DNA from 2 places in the Thauera sp. WH-2 genome. Region 2 is predicted to be linked to the other one. Evidence: predicted binding sites of a transcription regulator. Region 2 holds the regulator's gene; the other holds the start of a gene.
The links. The regulator LexA, encoded in region 2, represses DNA repair genes until DNA is damaged. The targets are predictions, from matches to a motif close to ACTGTATNTANATACAGT.

Region 1: the regulator LexA is predicted to act here: its motif matches at 5,027-5,044, upstream of ACNKW1_RS03670 (error-prone DNA polymerase).

Annotation. Positions count from the first base shown of each region.
Region 1 is NZ_JBLWFG010000001.1:766,155-773,585, reverse strand. Features, by position in the region: gene ACNKW1_RS03680 (D-2-hydroxyacid dehydrogenase) at 1-214, opposite strand, end outside; gene ACNKW1_RS03675 (MFS transporter) at 390-1,568, shown strand; gene ACNKW1_RS03670 (error-prone DNA polymerase) at 1,671-5,021, opposite strand; gene ACNKW1_RS03665 (ABC transporter substrate-binding protein) at 5,220-6,191, shown strand; gene ACNKW1_RS03660 (ABC transporter permease) at 6,291-7,181, shown strand; gene ACNKW1_RS03655 (ABC transporter ATP-binding protein) at 7,183-7,431, shown strand, end outside.
Region 2 is NZ_JBLWFG010000001.1:133,948-141,378, reverse strand. Features, by position in the region: gene ACNKW1_RS00745 (dipeptide ABC transporter ATP-binding protein) at 1-929, opposite strand, end outside; gene ACNKW1_RS00740 (FKBP-type peptidyl-prolyl cis-trans isomerase) at 901-1,389, opposite strand; gene ACNKW1_RS00735 (peroxiredoxin) at 1,364-1,861, opposite strand; gene lexA (transcriptional repressor LexA) at 2,274-2,882, shown strand; gene imuA (translesion DNA synthesis-associated protein ImuA) at 2,908-3,792, shown strand; gene ACNKW1_RS00720 (Y-family DNA polymerase) at 3,804-5,276, shown strand; gene ACNKW1_RS00715 (hypothetical protein) at 5,478-6,098, shown strand; gene ACNKW1_RS00710 (M61 family metallopeptidase) at 6,127-7,431, opposite strand, start outside.

The DNA.
Region 1 (7,431 bases), 630 kb from region 2:
CGACCGCGATCAGGCGCAGTTCGGGCAGCTGCGCGAGCGCTTGGGCGTCGAGCGGCACCTTGTTGATGATCGCGATGCTGGCACCTTGCAGGCGCTCGACCACCTGCGCGGGCGGCGTGCCCGCGTGGAGGACCAGCTCATGCGGGAACGCGGGGGGGCGCAGGCGAATCTGCGGCGCGATGGTGGCGCGGTCGAGAAAGACGATCTTCTGCATGGCGGGTGTCCTGGTGGCGCGGCCGGGTCGGTGATGGGCGATGAAAGTGACGGAAGGAGGGGGCGGCGAAGCGGGAGCCAGCGCGAAGGATAAGCCACCGCGCCGGTGCCGCGGGACAAGGCCGGCCGCGAGCAGGTACAGTTCGCCTCCTCCACAAGAAGGTGTCGTGTCCCCGATGAAGAAGAATCTCTGGCTGCTGGCGATCGCCCAGGGCCTGTTCCTGACGAACAACGTGGTGTTCATCGCCATCAACGGGCTGGTGGGCTTCAGCCTCGCCCCGGTGGCGTGGATGGCGACGCTGCCGGTGATGGGTTACGTGGTGGGCGGGGCGCTGTCGACCGGATTGGTGGCGCGCACGCAGCGACGCTGGGGGCGGCAGGCGTCTTTCCAGCTCGGCCTGCTGGTGGCGCTGGTGACCACCCTGCTGTGCGCCTTCGCACTGTCGATCGGGAGCTTCTGGCTACTCGTCGCGGGCACGGTGATCGCGGGCTACTACAGCGCCAACGGCCAGCTCTACCGCTTCGCCGCTGCCGAGCTGGCGCCGGCCTCCTTCCGCGAGAAGGCGGTGTCGCTGGTACTGGCCGGCGGTCTCATCGGCGCGGTGATCGGCCCCAACCTGGCCAACTACACGCGCGAGGCCATGGGCGCGCCCTTCATGGGCTCCTATCTCGCGCTGGCGGTGGTGGCGCTGGTGTCGATGGCGGTGATGGCTGGCATCCGCTTCCCGGCCGAGCCGGTCAGGACGGCGGGGGCTGCCGGCGGCCGGCCGCTGGCCGAGATCGTCCGCCAGCCGGTATTCATCGTGTCGACGTTGGGCGCAGCAATGGGCTACGGCGTCATGAATCTGCTCATGGCGGCGACCCCGCTGGCCATGGACGTGTGCGGCATGCCGTTCTCGGATGCCGCGCTGGTGCTCGAGTGGCACGTGATCGGCATGTTCGCGCCGGGCTTCTTCACCGGTCACCTGATCAAGCGCTTCGGCGTGTTGCAGATCATGGGCGTAGGCGTGGTGCTCAACCTGGCCTGCATCGCGGTGGCGCTCTCGGGGCAGGACCTGCACCAGTTCCTGATCGGCCTGTTCCTGCTCGGCGTGGGCTGGAACTTCCTCTTCACCGGCAGCACCACGCTGGCGATGCAGGCCTACCGCCCCGAGGAGAAGGACAAGGCGCAGGCGGCGATCAACTTCGCGGTGTTCGCGGTGATGGCGCTGACCTCGTTCGCCTCGGGCGCGCTGGTGACCACGCAGGGCTGGACGCTGCTCAACCTCGGCTCGCTGCTGCCGGTGGGCGTCACCGGTGCGGCGCTGGTCTGGCTGGCGCTGCGTCAGCGTGCGGCTGCGGGGCAGAGCGCGTGAACTTCCTCGCCCATGCGCTGCTGGCCGGCGATGTGCCGGCCGGATGCGCAGCGCTTCGTGGCCGGTTGGCTGACCGCGCGCTGAACGATCGCCCGTTGCGTTTCAGTGGAAATCTCGGCTCCGTGCGGCCAGGTTGCCGAGCAGGGCAGAGTGGTCGACGACGCGGCTCGCCACCAGATGCACCACCCGGCCCTGGCGGCGGATCTGACCGAACACGCCCATCAGCCGCGCGCCGAGCAGGATGCGGCGTTGCTGCTCGAAGAGCTCGGGGCGGACGATCACGTTGGTGAGCCCGGTCTCGTCCTCCAGCGTCACGAACAGCGTGCCCTTGGCGGTGCCGGGGCGCTGACGGCAGGTCACGAGACCGGCGCCGCGCGCGAGCATGCGGTCGGGCGCGGCGGCGATGTCGGCGGCGGTGAGAAAGCGCAGCCCCGCGAGCTGGTCGCGCACGAAAGACAGCGGGTGGGGGCCGAGGGTGAAGCCGAGGCGAGCGTAGTCGGCGAGCAGGTCTTCGGCCTCGGCGGGCGCGGCCAGCGTGGCAGCGACGTCGCCGCCTGGGGCCTGGGCGAGCAGCCCGGGCAGGGGCGCGGCGCCACTCGCCTGCCAGAGGGCCTGGCGGCGATGGCCGGCAAGGCTGGCGAGCGCACCACCGGCAGCGAGCGTGCGCAGGTCGCCGGCATCGAGCCGGGCGCGCGCGGCGAGGTCCTGGGTGTTGGTGAAAGCGTGCTCGGTGCGTGCGGCGACGATGCGGGTGGCGGCCTCGTGCGCCAGACCGCGGATCATGCGCAGGCCGAGGCGGACCGCGGGCTGCGGGGTCACGGGTGCCGCGACGCTTGCAGCCACCTGTCCGGGTTCCGCCGTGGTACCCCCCGCAGGCTCCAGCGTGCAGTCCCACTCGCTCACGGTGATGTCCGCCGCGCTCACCTCCACCCCGTGCCGGCGCGCGTCCTGGATCAGCTGTGAGGGCGAATAGAAGCCCATCGGTTGACTGTTGAGCAGCGCGGCGAGGAAGGCCGCGGGCTCGAAGCACTTCAACCAGGCCGAGGCGTACACCAGCAGCGCGAAGCTGGCGGCGTGGGATTCGGGGAAGCCGTAGCTGCCGAAACCCTCGATCTGCTGGCACAGGCGCTGGGCGAAGTCGGGGTCGTAGCGGTTCTTCTCCAGCCCGTCGAGCAGCTTCTGGCGGTAGCGCTCGAGCTCACCCTTGCGTCGCCAGGCGCCCATCGCACGGCGCAACTGGTCCGCTTCGCCGCCGGTGAAGCCGGCCGCGACCACCGCGAGCTGCATCACCTGCTCCTGGAAGATCGGCACGCCGAGCGTGCGTGCCAGCACGCCGCGGATCTCCTCGCGCTGGTCGTCCATCGGATCCTCGCCGCGCGCCGCGCGATCGCGTGCCTGCAGGTAGGGGTGGACCATGCCGCCCTGGATGGGGCCGGGGCGCACGATGGCGACTTCCACCACCAGATCGTAGAAGCGGCGCGGCTTGAGCCGCGGCAGCATGGTCATCTGCGCGCGCGATTCGACCTGGAACACGCCGACCGAATCGGCGCGCGACAGCATCGCGTACACCTCTTCCTGCTCGCGCGGGATTGTCGCCAGCGTCACCGCCTGCCCGCGCCAGGCCGATACCAACGCCAGGCCGCGGCGTAGCGCGGACAGCATGCCGAGCGCGAGCACGTCGATCTTCATCAGCCCGACCGCGTCGAGGTCGTCCTTGTCCCACTGGATCACGGTGCGATCGGCCATGGCGGCGTTTTCCACCGGCACCAGTTCGTCGAGCCGGCCGCGCGCGATGACGAAGCCGCCGACGTGCTGCGACAGGTGGCGCGGAAAGCCGATGAGTTCCTCGGTGAGGGCAACCAGGCGGCGGGTGACCGGGCTGGCGGGGTCGAGCCCGACCTCGGCGAGGCGCTCGGGCAGGATGCGGTGGCCGTCGAACCAGTGATGCGCGCGGGTGAGGCGCTCGATCAGCGCCTCGTCCAGGCCGAGCGCACGGCCGACGTCGCGCAGCGCGCTGCGTGCGCGGTAGCGGATCACGGTGGCGGCGAGCGCGGCGCGGTCCCGGCCGTACTTGCGGTAGATGTACTGGATGACCTCTTCGCGGCGGTCGTGCTCGAAGTCGACGTCGATGTCGGGCGGCTCGTTGCGCTCGCGCGAGATGAAGCGTTCGACCAGCATGATGCCGAGCTGCGGGTCGACTTCGGTGATGCCGAGCGCCCAGCACACCACCGAGTTGGCCGCCGAGCCGCGCCCCTGGCACAGGATGCCGGCGATGCGGGCGAAGCGGACGATGTCGTGCACGGTGAGGAAATAGGGCTCGTAGCCGAGCTCGGCGATCAGTGCCAGCTCGTGCTCGATCTGCGTGCGTACCGAAGCCGGCGCGGGGTCGTCGGCGGGCTGGGGCGGCGTGGCGGTGGGTGCCGGGGTTGCGATGCGCAGCGGCGCCGGCGGGTCGGAGCACGGGGCCGTGGACGACGCATGGCCGGCGCAGGCTGGTGGCACGGGTGCCACGGTGTTACCGGCGCGAACGGAGACCTGCGCGCCGAAGCGCCACATCAGCCCGCCTTCGACCAGGCGGCGCAGCCAGCTCGCCGGAGTTTCGCCGGCGGGGACGAGTTCGGCCGGGTATTCGTAGCGCAGCTCGTCCAGGCTGAAGCCGCAGCGCGCGGCCACGGCGAGGGTTTCGGCCAGCAGTGCGGGCGGGTAGCGGCTGGCGAGCGTGGCGTGATCGTGCAGGCGGCGTTCGCCGTTGGGCGCGAGCGCCAGGCCGGCTTCAGCCACGCTGCAGTGCAGGCGCAGCGCAGTCATCACATCGGCCAGCGGGCGGCGGGCGGCCTCGTGCATCAGCGCGCCGCTGGCGGCGACCAGCGGCAGGCCGGCGCTGCCGGCGATGTGATCCAGCCGGTGCAGGCGGCGATCGTCCACGCCGTCGAGCAGGGCCGTCATGACGATCCAGCTGCGGCCGGGAAACAGCTTGCCCAGCCAGCGCGCGTCGGCGGCGAGCGCTGCCGACGCCTCGTCCAGCCCATGCAGGGGTGGAAAATGCGGTGGTGGCACGAGCAGGGCCAGGCAGTCGTCGAGACGCTGCGCAGGGTCGGCTTCGAGCATTTCCCGGTCGATGTGGTAATACCCCTTGTCGGCCGCACGCCGTGCCTGGGTAATGAGCCGCGAGAGTTGGCCGTAGCCCCGCCGGTTCGCGGCCAGCAGCACGACGTGGGGCCCATCCGCGAGCTGGAACTCGCTGCCGATGATCAGCTTCGGGCGGCCCCTGACGGGCATGTCCTGCAGTGCACGATGCGCGCGCACCACGCCGGCCAGCGAGCATTCGTCGGTGATCGCGATTGCCGCATAGTCCAAGGCCGCAGCCCGCTCGACGAGCTCCTCGGGGTGCGAGGCGCCGCGCTGGAAGCTGAAGTTGCTCAGGCAGTGAAGTTCGGCATACGGGATGGGCATGCAAAACTGTAAATAAATACAGTTTTTCTTGCAAGGCTTACGGCTGATCGTGAATGCTGGACACTGTCTTGGGGTCTACCGCAGTCGCATGTGCCAAGTGCGCTGTTAAACTCTCGAACTCGTTCGCTTTTCCTGTCGCGGTCGATGATCGCGTATGTCCTTCACTGCCCGGCCGGCATGGCCGTCAAGGAGTCCTTCATGAGCTTCACCAAGTCCCGCAAGGTGCTGTTCGGCGCGCTGGCGCTCGCTTTCGCCATTTCGAGCCCGGTGTACGCGCAGCAGAAGTCGGTCGCCATCACCGCGATCGTCGAGCATCCGGCCCTCGACGCGGTCCGGGATGGCGTCAAGGAGGCGCTCGCGGCCGCGGGCTACGAGGACGGCAAGAACCTCAAGTGGCAGTACCAGAGCGCCCAGGGGAACACCGGCACCGCGGCACAGATCGCGCGTAAGTTCGTCGGCGACAAGTCCGATGTGATCGTCGCCATCGCCACGCCCTCGGCGCAGGCCGTGGCAGCCGCGACCAAGGATATCCCCCTCGTGTTTTCGGCGGTGACCGATCCCGTGGCCGCCAAGCTGGTGCCTTCGATGCAGCCCTCGGGCACCAATATCACGGGGGTGTCGGATGCGCTCGAGCTCGACAAGCAGATCGAACTGATCAAGCGTGTGGCGCCCGCTGCCAAGCGCGTGGGCATGGTGTTCAACCCAGGCGAGGCCAACTCGGTCGTGGTGCTCGAGCAGATGCGCGAGCTTCTGCCCAAGCACGGCATGAGCCTGGTCGATGCCGCTGCGCCGCGTTCGGTGGATGTCGGCTCGGCTGCTCGCAGCCTGATCGACAAGGTCGATGTGTTCTACACCAGCACCGACAACAACGTGGTGTCGGCCTACGAGGCGCTGGTCAAGGTCGGCATGGACGCCAAGATCCCGCTCGTGGCTGCCGACACCGACAGTGTCGCGCGTGGCGCGGTGGCCGCGTACGGCATGGACTACAAGGCCATTGGCGTGCAGACCGGCGAGATGGTTGTGCGCATCCTCAAGGGCGAGAAGGCGGGTGACATTGCCTTCGAGACCAGCAACAAGCTGTCCCTGCATGTGAACCCGGGCGCCGCGCAGAAGCAGGGCGTCACGCTGGCAGAAGACCTCGTCAAGGACGCGGCCAAAGTCATCGAGTAATCGCGTTCAGGCTCGGTCCAGGACCGGCCGGATCGCTCCGGCCGCCGCGGGCGCTCCTGTCAGGGCGCCCGCGTCGTCTTTCAATCAACGGTATTTCCCATGTCCCTCTACACCTTGCTCGGGGCGCTGGAGATCGGCCTGATCTTCAGTCTCGTCGCCCTCGGCGTGTACATCTCGTTCCGGCTGCTGCGCTTTCCTGACCTGACCGTGGATGGCAGCTTCCCGCTCGGCGGCGCGGTCGCCGCGACCATGATCGCCGCCGGCTACGATCCTTTCACCGCCACCATCGTGGCGACGCTCGCCGGCGCGGTCGCGGGCCTGATCACTGGCTGGCTCAACGTCAGCCTCAAGATCATGGATCTGCTCGCCAGCATCCTGATGATGATCGCGCTGTACTCGATCAACCTGCGCATCATGGGCAAGCCCAATGTGCCGTTGATCATGGAGCCCACCGTATTCAACCTGCTGCAGCCCGAGGCGATGGCCGACTATGTGTTCCGCCCGCTGCTGCTGGTCTTTGTCGTGCTGGCGGTCAAGCTCGCCCTGGATGCCTACTTCGCCACCCAGAGCGGGCTGGCGATTCGCGCCACCGGCTCGAACCCGCGCATGGCGCGCGCGCAGGGTGTCAATACCGGGCTGGCGGTGCTGGCCGGCATGGCGCTGTCGAATGCGCTGGTCGGCCTGGCCGGGGCGCTGTTCGCGCAGACGCAGGGCGGGGCGGACATCTCCATGGGCGTCGGCACCATCGTCATCGGCCTGGCGGCGGTGATCGTCGGCGAGAGCCTGCTGCCTTCGCGCAAGCTCTACCTGGCGACGATCGCGGTGATCGTCGGCGCCATCGTGTATCGCTTCTTCATCGCGCTCGCGCTCAATTCGGACTTCATCGGCCTGCAGGCGCAAGACCTCAACCTCGTCACCGCGGTGCTGGTGACGGTCGCGCTGGTGGTGCCCAAGCTGCGCGCGCACTGGTCCGGAAAGAAGGTGAACTGACATGTTGAAAGCAACCGACCTGCGCCTCACCTTCAACCCCGGCACACCGATCGAGACGCAGGCCCTGCGCGGCATGTCGCTCGAGATTCCGACCGGGCAGTTCGTCACCGTGATCGGCTCCAACGGCGCCGGCAAGTCGACCTTCCTCAATGCCGTCTCCGGCGAGCAGCGTGTCGACAGCGGCACGATCGAGATCGACGGCATCGACATGACCCGCCAGCCGGTGTGGGCGCGTGCGCGGCACGTTGCC
Region 2 (7,431 bases):
TCGCAACGGTCGAAAGCCATGGGACAGCGCTCGGCGAAACGGCAGCCCACGAAGCTGCGATCGAGCGGCGGCACGCTGCCCGCAGGCGCGTCGAGCGGGCTGCCGCGCTTCTCGGTGCCGGGCAGCGCGGCAAAAAGCTTGCGCGAATAGGGGTGAAGTGGCGCGGTGAAGAAATCGGCCCGCGGTCCGGTTTCCACGACCTGGCCAGCGTACATCACGCCGACCCTGTGCGCCATGCGCGCCACCACGCCCAGATCATGCGTGATCAGCAGCATGGCCATGCCTTCGCGCCGCTGGATGCCGGCAAGCAGATCGAGCACCTGTGCCTGGATGGTGACATCGAGCGCCGTGGTCGGCTCGTCGGCGATCAGCAGGTGCGGCCGGCCGGCCAGCGCCATCGCGATCATCACGCGCTGCTTCATGCCGCCGGAGAACTGGAAGGGATATTCCCGCAGCCGCCGCGCGGGGTCGGGAATACCCACCGCCTCAAGCAGCTTGCAGGCTTCCTCGCGCGCCGCCTCGCCGCGCAGGCCGTGCACCGCGAGCGCCTCGACGATCTGCGCGCCCACGCTCATCACCGGATTGAGGCTGGTGGCGGGCTCCTGGAAGATCATGCCGATGCGCCCGCCGCGCACCTTGCGCATCGCCGCCTCGGGCAGCGCGAGCAGGTTCTCTCCGCCCAGACGGACGCTGCCACCCGCAATGCGCCCGCCATCGGGGAGCAGGCGGGCCAGCGCCAGTGCCGTCATGGACTTGCCGCAGCCGGACTCGCCCAGCAGGGCGAGCGTTTCTCCGCTGCGGATCTCGAGGTCGACGCCGTCGACAGGACGAATCTCGCCGCCGGCGCGCGCAATCTCCACGCTCAGGCCGGCGACCTGAAGCAGTGGAGATTCAGCGATATCAGTGGTGGTGATGTCCGCCCGGACCATGAACGTGGCCGTGGGAGAGCTCCTCGGCGCTGGCCGCCCGCACTTCAGCGACGGTGATGTCGAATACCAGCGCCACACCGGCCAGCGGGTGGTTTCCATCGACCACGACCTTGCCGTCGGCGATGTCGGTGATGCGGTAGACCATGTCTTCCTCGCCGTCGTCCGAGACGCGCTCGAAGCTCATGCCCACCTCGATGTTGTCCGGGAAGAGCTTGGCGTCCTCGACCAGGACCAATTCCTCGTCGTAGTCGCCGAAGGCATCCTCGGGCTGCAGCTTGACCTGCAGTTGCTCACCGAGCTTCCGGCCATGCAGCGCTTCTTCAAGCACCGGGAAGATGCCGTCGTAGCCGCCATGCAGATACACCAGCGGGTGCTGCCCGTCGTCGATGACGCTGCCTTCCGGATCGCGCACGGTGTACTGCAGCGTGACCACGCTATTTTTTACGATTTCGTTTTGCATTTCGGGGTTCCAGTTCCTTGACCAGTTCGAAAACCGCGGCGGCGTGGCCACGGGGTGTCACATCGTAGAGCGCGTGGCGAATGCAGCCTTCCTTGTCGATGATGAAGGTCGATCGCCGCACACCCATCTTCTTCACGCCGTCGACTTCCCGTTCCTGCCAGACACCGTAGAGGCGGCACGCCTCGGTATCCGCATCGGAGAGCAGACGGATCGACAACCCTTCCTGGTCACGAAACTCGGCGTGCGTCAGACAATCGTCCGGACTCACGCCGACCACGATGCAGTCGAAAAGGGCGAACTCGTCCTCGTGGTCGCTGAAATCTGCGGCCTGGAGCGTGCAGCCCGGGGTCTTGTCGCGGGGGTAGAAGTAAAGAACGACATGATGCTTGCCGACCTCCGACGCGAGGTCGAAAATTTCCATGTCGGCATCGGGCAACGTAAAGGCGGGGGCGGTATCTCCGCTTTTGAGCATGTGTTCTCCGTGATGAGGGGCGGATTCTAGCCGAGAGCCCCGGCCAACACTACCGACGCTGGCCAGGACAGCTTCCGGAAACTGCGCCAGCCGGGCAGGCAGACGCGTCCCTTGTCGTATGGTTCGCTTCGGTGCGCACCTGCAGCCGCGCCCGAGACTGAAGCAATAGCCCATATCGGGCGCAGGCTCAAGATGCAGCGCATCATTGCCTCGAACAGCCAGGAGGACCGCACCATGCTGGCAGCCGCTCCGCGCCGCTCTTTCCGGAACCTGCCCGAGAGACCATGTGCGCGATGGTGCTGGACCGCCCGGGGGGGCTGGAATTGCGCCCACTGCGGTTTCTGGTTTCTGCCTTACCGCTTGCTCTCGGCGCACAACTGTTTAAAATTACAGCCATCCATTGGAGGCTGACATGAGTGCCCGTAGCGAAAACCTTACCGCGCGCCAGCAGGAAATCCTCGACTTCATCCGTGCCACCGTCGAATCCGAGGGCCGACCGCCCACGCGCGCCGAAGTGTGCACCGCCTTCGGCTTCCGCTCGCCCAACGCCGCCGAGACCCATCTGCGCGCACTCGCCGCCAAGGGCGCCATCCTGCTCGAGGAAGGCCGTGCCCGCGGCATCCGCCTCGCCGAGGCGCTCGGACTGCCGCTGGTTGGCCGGGTTGCCGCGGGCAGTCCAATCCTCGCCGCCGAGCATGTCGAAGCGCGCTTCCAACTCGACCCTGCCCTCTTCTCGCCCAAGGCCCACTACCTGCTGCGCGTGCGCGGCATGAGCATGCGTGATGCCGGTATCCTCGACGGCGACCTCATCGCCGTGCACCGCAGCACTGAGGCGCGCAACGGCCAGATCGTGGTCGCCCGCGTCGACGACGACGTCACGGTCAAAACCTTGCAGCGCAAGGGCCCGGTGGTCGAACTCCTGCCGGCAAACCCGGACTACACTCCCATCGTCGTCGACACCCGCCAGGCGCCCGTGGTGATCGAAGGCATCATGGTCGGGCTGATCCGCAAGGATCACTGACGTCGATTCCGATGGCGCGACCACCATGGCCATCCCGCTTCGCCACGCCGGGGACGCGCCGCAGCATGCTTCCCTGCCTGCGCCCCCCTCTGTGCGCCCTTCTGCATCCTCGCCCCTTTCCCTGTCCGCCGGCACGGATGCGCTCACCAATGCGCTCGCCAAGCTGCCAGCCGGCAGTGTCTGGCAAGCAAGTCAGCTTGCACAGGGGCAGACACGGGTGCTTCCGAGCGGCTTCGCCGAGCTCGATGCGGCGCTGCCGGGTGGCGGCTGGCCAGCCGGCGCACTGATCGAACTGCTGTGCGACCGCCCCGGCGTCGGGGAGCTCTCCCTGCTCCTGCCCCTGTTGCGCCGCGTGACACAGACCCAATGGGTGATCTGGATTGCTCCGCCCCTGCTGCCTTACGCCCCTGCACTGGCACACGCAGGCGTACCCCTGTCACGCCTGCTGCTGGTGCGCACCCGCAGCCGCCAGAATCTGCTCTGGGCCGCACGCCAAGCGGCCGCTTCGGGCAACTGCGCATGCGTGCTTGCATGGGCCCTGCAGGGAGATAACACCGCCCTCAGGCGCCTGCAGCTCGCAGCCGAGGAAAGCGCCACCCCCATTTTTCTTTTCCGTCCGCACAGCACGGCGCAGCATTCATCGCCCGCGCCACTGCGCCTGGCGCTTGCCGCACATGATCAGGGCCTGCAGATCCATGTGCTCAAGCGGCGCGGCCCGCCTCTCGCGGAGCCGTTGCTGTTGAACCTGCATGTCGCCGGCGGGTCGGAGCCGCCTGCCGCCGCTCCGATCACCGGGACCGCACCTGAAGCATGGGCGAACGAGTCACCTGGGAACGGGCCGCCCCGGGCTACCGCAGGGTCGCCGGGGGTGGCTGCCCCCACTTCGTCCCCCCTGGCCCTGGTCCGCTGAGCCTGCGCGCCATGCTGTGGCTCGCCATCGTACTGCCCGAGTTGCCCTTGCAGGTCTTCACCCGCGCCATGTCCTCGCCGCAGCCGCTCGCAGTCGCCTCCCCGCCGCCGCGTGCGCAGCTGATCGCCGCGAATGCCCCTGCGCGTGCGCTCGGCATCGTGCCGGGGCTGCGCCAGGCCAGTGCGCTGAGCCTGCTTCCCGGGCTTTCGCTACGCGCGCGCGCGCCGGCATGCGAGCGTGCCGCGCTGGAAGAGATCGCCCTCTGGGCTGCACGCTTCACCCCACGCATCAGCCTGGCACCACCGGATGCCGTGCTGCTCGAGGTGTCCACAACACTACGCCTGTTCGGTGGTACACACCGGATCGCACACGAACTGGAGCAGGGACTGCGCACGCTCGGGTTCGAGGCACGGCTCGCTTGTGCGCCAACGCCTCTCGCCGCCCACTGGTTCGCCCGCAGCGCCGCAGGCCGGCTGGATGCGGACGATGAGCAGGAGGACTGGCTGCGGCACCTGGACGAACTCCCCGCGAGCGTACTCGCGGACAGTGGCTGCGACGCCGCGACCTGCGAGCTTCTCGCCGGTCTCGGCATGCAGACCCTCGCCCAGGTGCAAGCACTGCCTGCCGCAGGCCTGGCCCGCCGCCAGGCGCAAGCGGTCAGCGAAGCGCTCGCACGCGCACGCGGCACACTCGCCGACCTGCGCCCCTGGTTCGCCCCCCCGCAGGGCTTCGACCATGCGCTGACGCTCCCCGCGCCGACACACCATGCCGAAGCGCTGAATTTCGCCGCCCGGAGGCTGTTCGCCAGCCTTGCCGCATGGCTGCAGGCGCGCCATGCCGCCCTCGATGCCTGCACCCTGAGCCTGGAGTACGAGCACGAACCGGCCACCGTGCTCGAACTTCTTTTCGGCCAGCCGTCGGCGGACGCCCAGCGTTTTGCGCTGATCGCACGCGAACGCCTGGCTTCGCTGCCCCTGCCCGCCGAGGTCTGCGCACTGCGTGTGCGGGCAGATCGCACCATGCAAGCCAGTACACCCAGCGGCGACCTGTTTGGCGACACCGGACAGGAGGCGGCAGACGCCTTTCTGCTCCTCGCCCGACTGCGCGCACGCTTGGGCGATTCCGGCGTAATCCGGCTGGGCACCCGGCCCGAGCACCGCCCGGAGGCAGCCCTGCAGGTGCACGCGCCGGATCGCACCCACTCTGCCCGGGAGCCAGTTCCCGCATACCGCGCCACGGCGCACCTGCCCCCCGCTGCACACGCGCGTGAGCGTCCGCTGTGGTTGCTGCCCGTACCGCGCCCGATCCTCGCGGAGCGGTTCACTCTGCTCGGCTGCGCAGAGCGCATCGAAACAGGCTGGTGGGACGGCCAGCCTGTGCGCAGGGACTATTACCGCGCGCGCGACCCCGGGCATGTGCTGTGCTGGATTTTCAGCGATCTGGATCGGGGCGGGCGTTGGTTCCTGCATGGATACTTCGCATGAGCCCCTAAAAGGCCTCAACCCCGGCATCCACGGCCAGAATCCGCTCCGCAAAAGCGCCCGCGCACGGAAAGCGCGCCCACGTACGCCGCGCCCAGGTAGTACACTGCGTCCAAAACTGCGTCCCCAAGCAGGCGCTTGCGCCTGCCTGAATCCCCCAACCACCCGAGCCCCTGCCTCTCCACAGCGCCCCGCTGCTCTGCCATGTCCCAACGCCCCTCAGCTTCCCTCGATACCCCCGCATCCAACCCGTCGTCCCCGGGCGGCGCTTTCTCCAGCACAGCGCTGCCGAGCGCGCATCCGCCCGGCGATGTGGCGCGCAGGCGTGCATTCTTCAGCCTGCTTGTCAGCCTCGTGGCGCTGCCCGCATCCTGGCTCCTGTTCTCCCAGCTCGAACGCCTGTGGCCCGAGATCGTGCAACTCGAAGGCATCCCTTTCCTCGCCGCAGCCACCCTGCTGGGCGCCACCATGGCGATCGGTCCCCTCGCGGTGGTGATCGGTCTGCTGCTCGCCGTGTGGTTCGGCGTGCGCAGCGTCTACAGCGCGCGCAGTCGTCCTTCCCCCGGGCTCGACCGGCTGATCATCGCAGCCGCACTGCTGGTCTGGTTCTCGCCAGCGCTGGCGGCGGTATACAAGGCGGCGCATGCGCTCGCCACCGGCAGCATCCATTTCGTCCGCCCGCCGCGGGACTACTTCCTTGCCACCGATCCGATTGCCTACTGGCAGGGTGTGGGCTTCTGGCTGATCATGGCGGGCCTGTTCGGGTTTCTCGCCTGGCGCTACTGGCGTGGCAAGCTGTTCGCCCGCCCGGCCGCCGAGCCCTGAGCCCCCCCACGCCCGGCATCCGCCAGGCTCAGCTGCCCAGCCAGCCCCGGCGTAGCGCGACGGCCGCCGCGCCAGCCCTGGGCGCCAGTGAGAGCACGTACTTGTCCGCAGGCGCTTCGCCCAGTTCGAGCGTGAACGCCATCAGCTCGTCCCGCCGGAACACGTGCAGCCTCGCCTGCTCCCCCGCGAGGCGGCGCGCCAGCAGGTCGTCCAGTGCCTTGGCACTGGCGATGCGAATCCCGTCCAGCGCAAGCAGCACGTCGCCCGCCGATACCCCCGCCGTCTGCGCCGCACCGTCGTCGTATACATTCGCCACTCTTGGCTCGCCCGCGCCCGCCGCCAGCTTCACGCCCAGCACCGGCGCCACGCCCGCAGGCGTCGCCTCGAGCACCACACCCATGGGTTTGAGCAGCTTGGCCAGGGGCAGATCCTCGCAGCCCTCCACCGCCTGCCGCAGCCAGCGCGCCAGCCGCGTGCCCAGTCCTTCGCCGCCGACCTCGCGCACCGCGGCAAAGATGCCGTCCTCGGGCACGCCCACGCCCGTGCAGCCATGGCGCTGCCACAGCAGGCGCATGACGTCGTCCAGACTGCAGCGACCCGCGCTTCCGGCACGTAGCTGCACGTCGAGCGCGAGCGCGATCAAGGCGCCCTTGGCGTAGTAGCTGACGATCGCGTTGGGCGCGTTCTCGTCCTGGCGGTAATACTTCGTCCACGCATCGAAGGAGGACTCGGCAACGCTCTGCTTGAGCCGGCCGCTGCCACGCATCACCGCGGAGAGGTTCTTGCCCAGCAGGGCCAGGTAGTCGTCCACCCCGATCACGCCGCTACGCACCAGCGCCAGGTCGTCATAGTAGGAAGTGAAGCCTTCGAAGGCCCACAGCAGACGGGTATGATTCTCGCGCGTCAGATCGTAGGGGGTGAACGCTGCCGGCTTGATGCGCTTCACGTTCCAGGTGTGGAAATACTCGTGGCTGCACAGACCCAGGAAGCTCTTGTAGCCATCGGACAGGCCTACCATGCCTTTCCACGGCAGATCGGCCCGGCTGCACAGCAGCGCGGTGGAGGCGCGGTGTTCGAGCCCGCCATAGCCCTCGCCCACCACCATGACCAGGAACGCATAGTACGTCACCGGCGCGGGCGCGCCGAACAGCTCGATCTGCCAGGCACAGATGCGCGCCAGATCGCTGCACAGGCGCTCGACATCGCAATCCTGCCGCCCGGTGAGCGCAATCTCGTGTGTCACCCCGCCGGCTTCGAAGCGCGCCCGCGCGAAACGGCCCATCTCCACAGGGTGATCGATCAATGCATCGTAGTCCGGGGCAACAAAACGCCC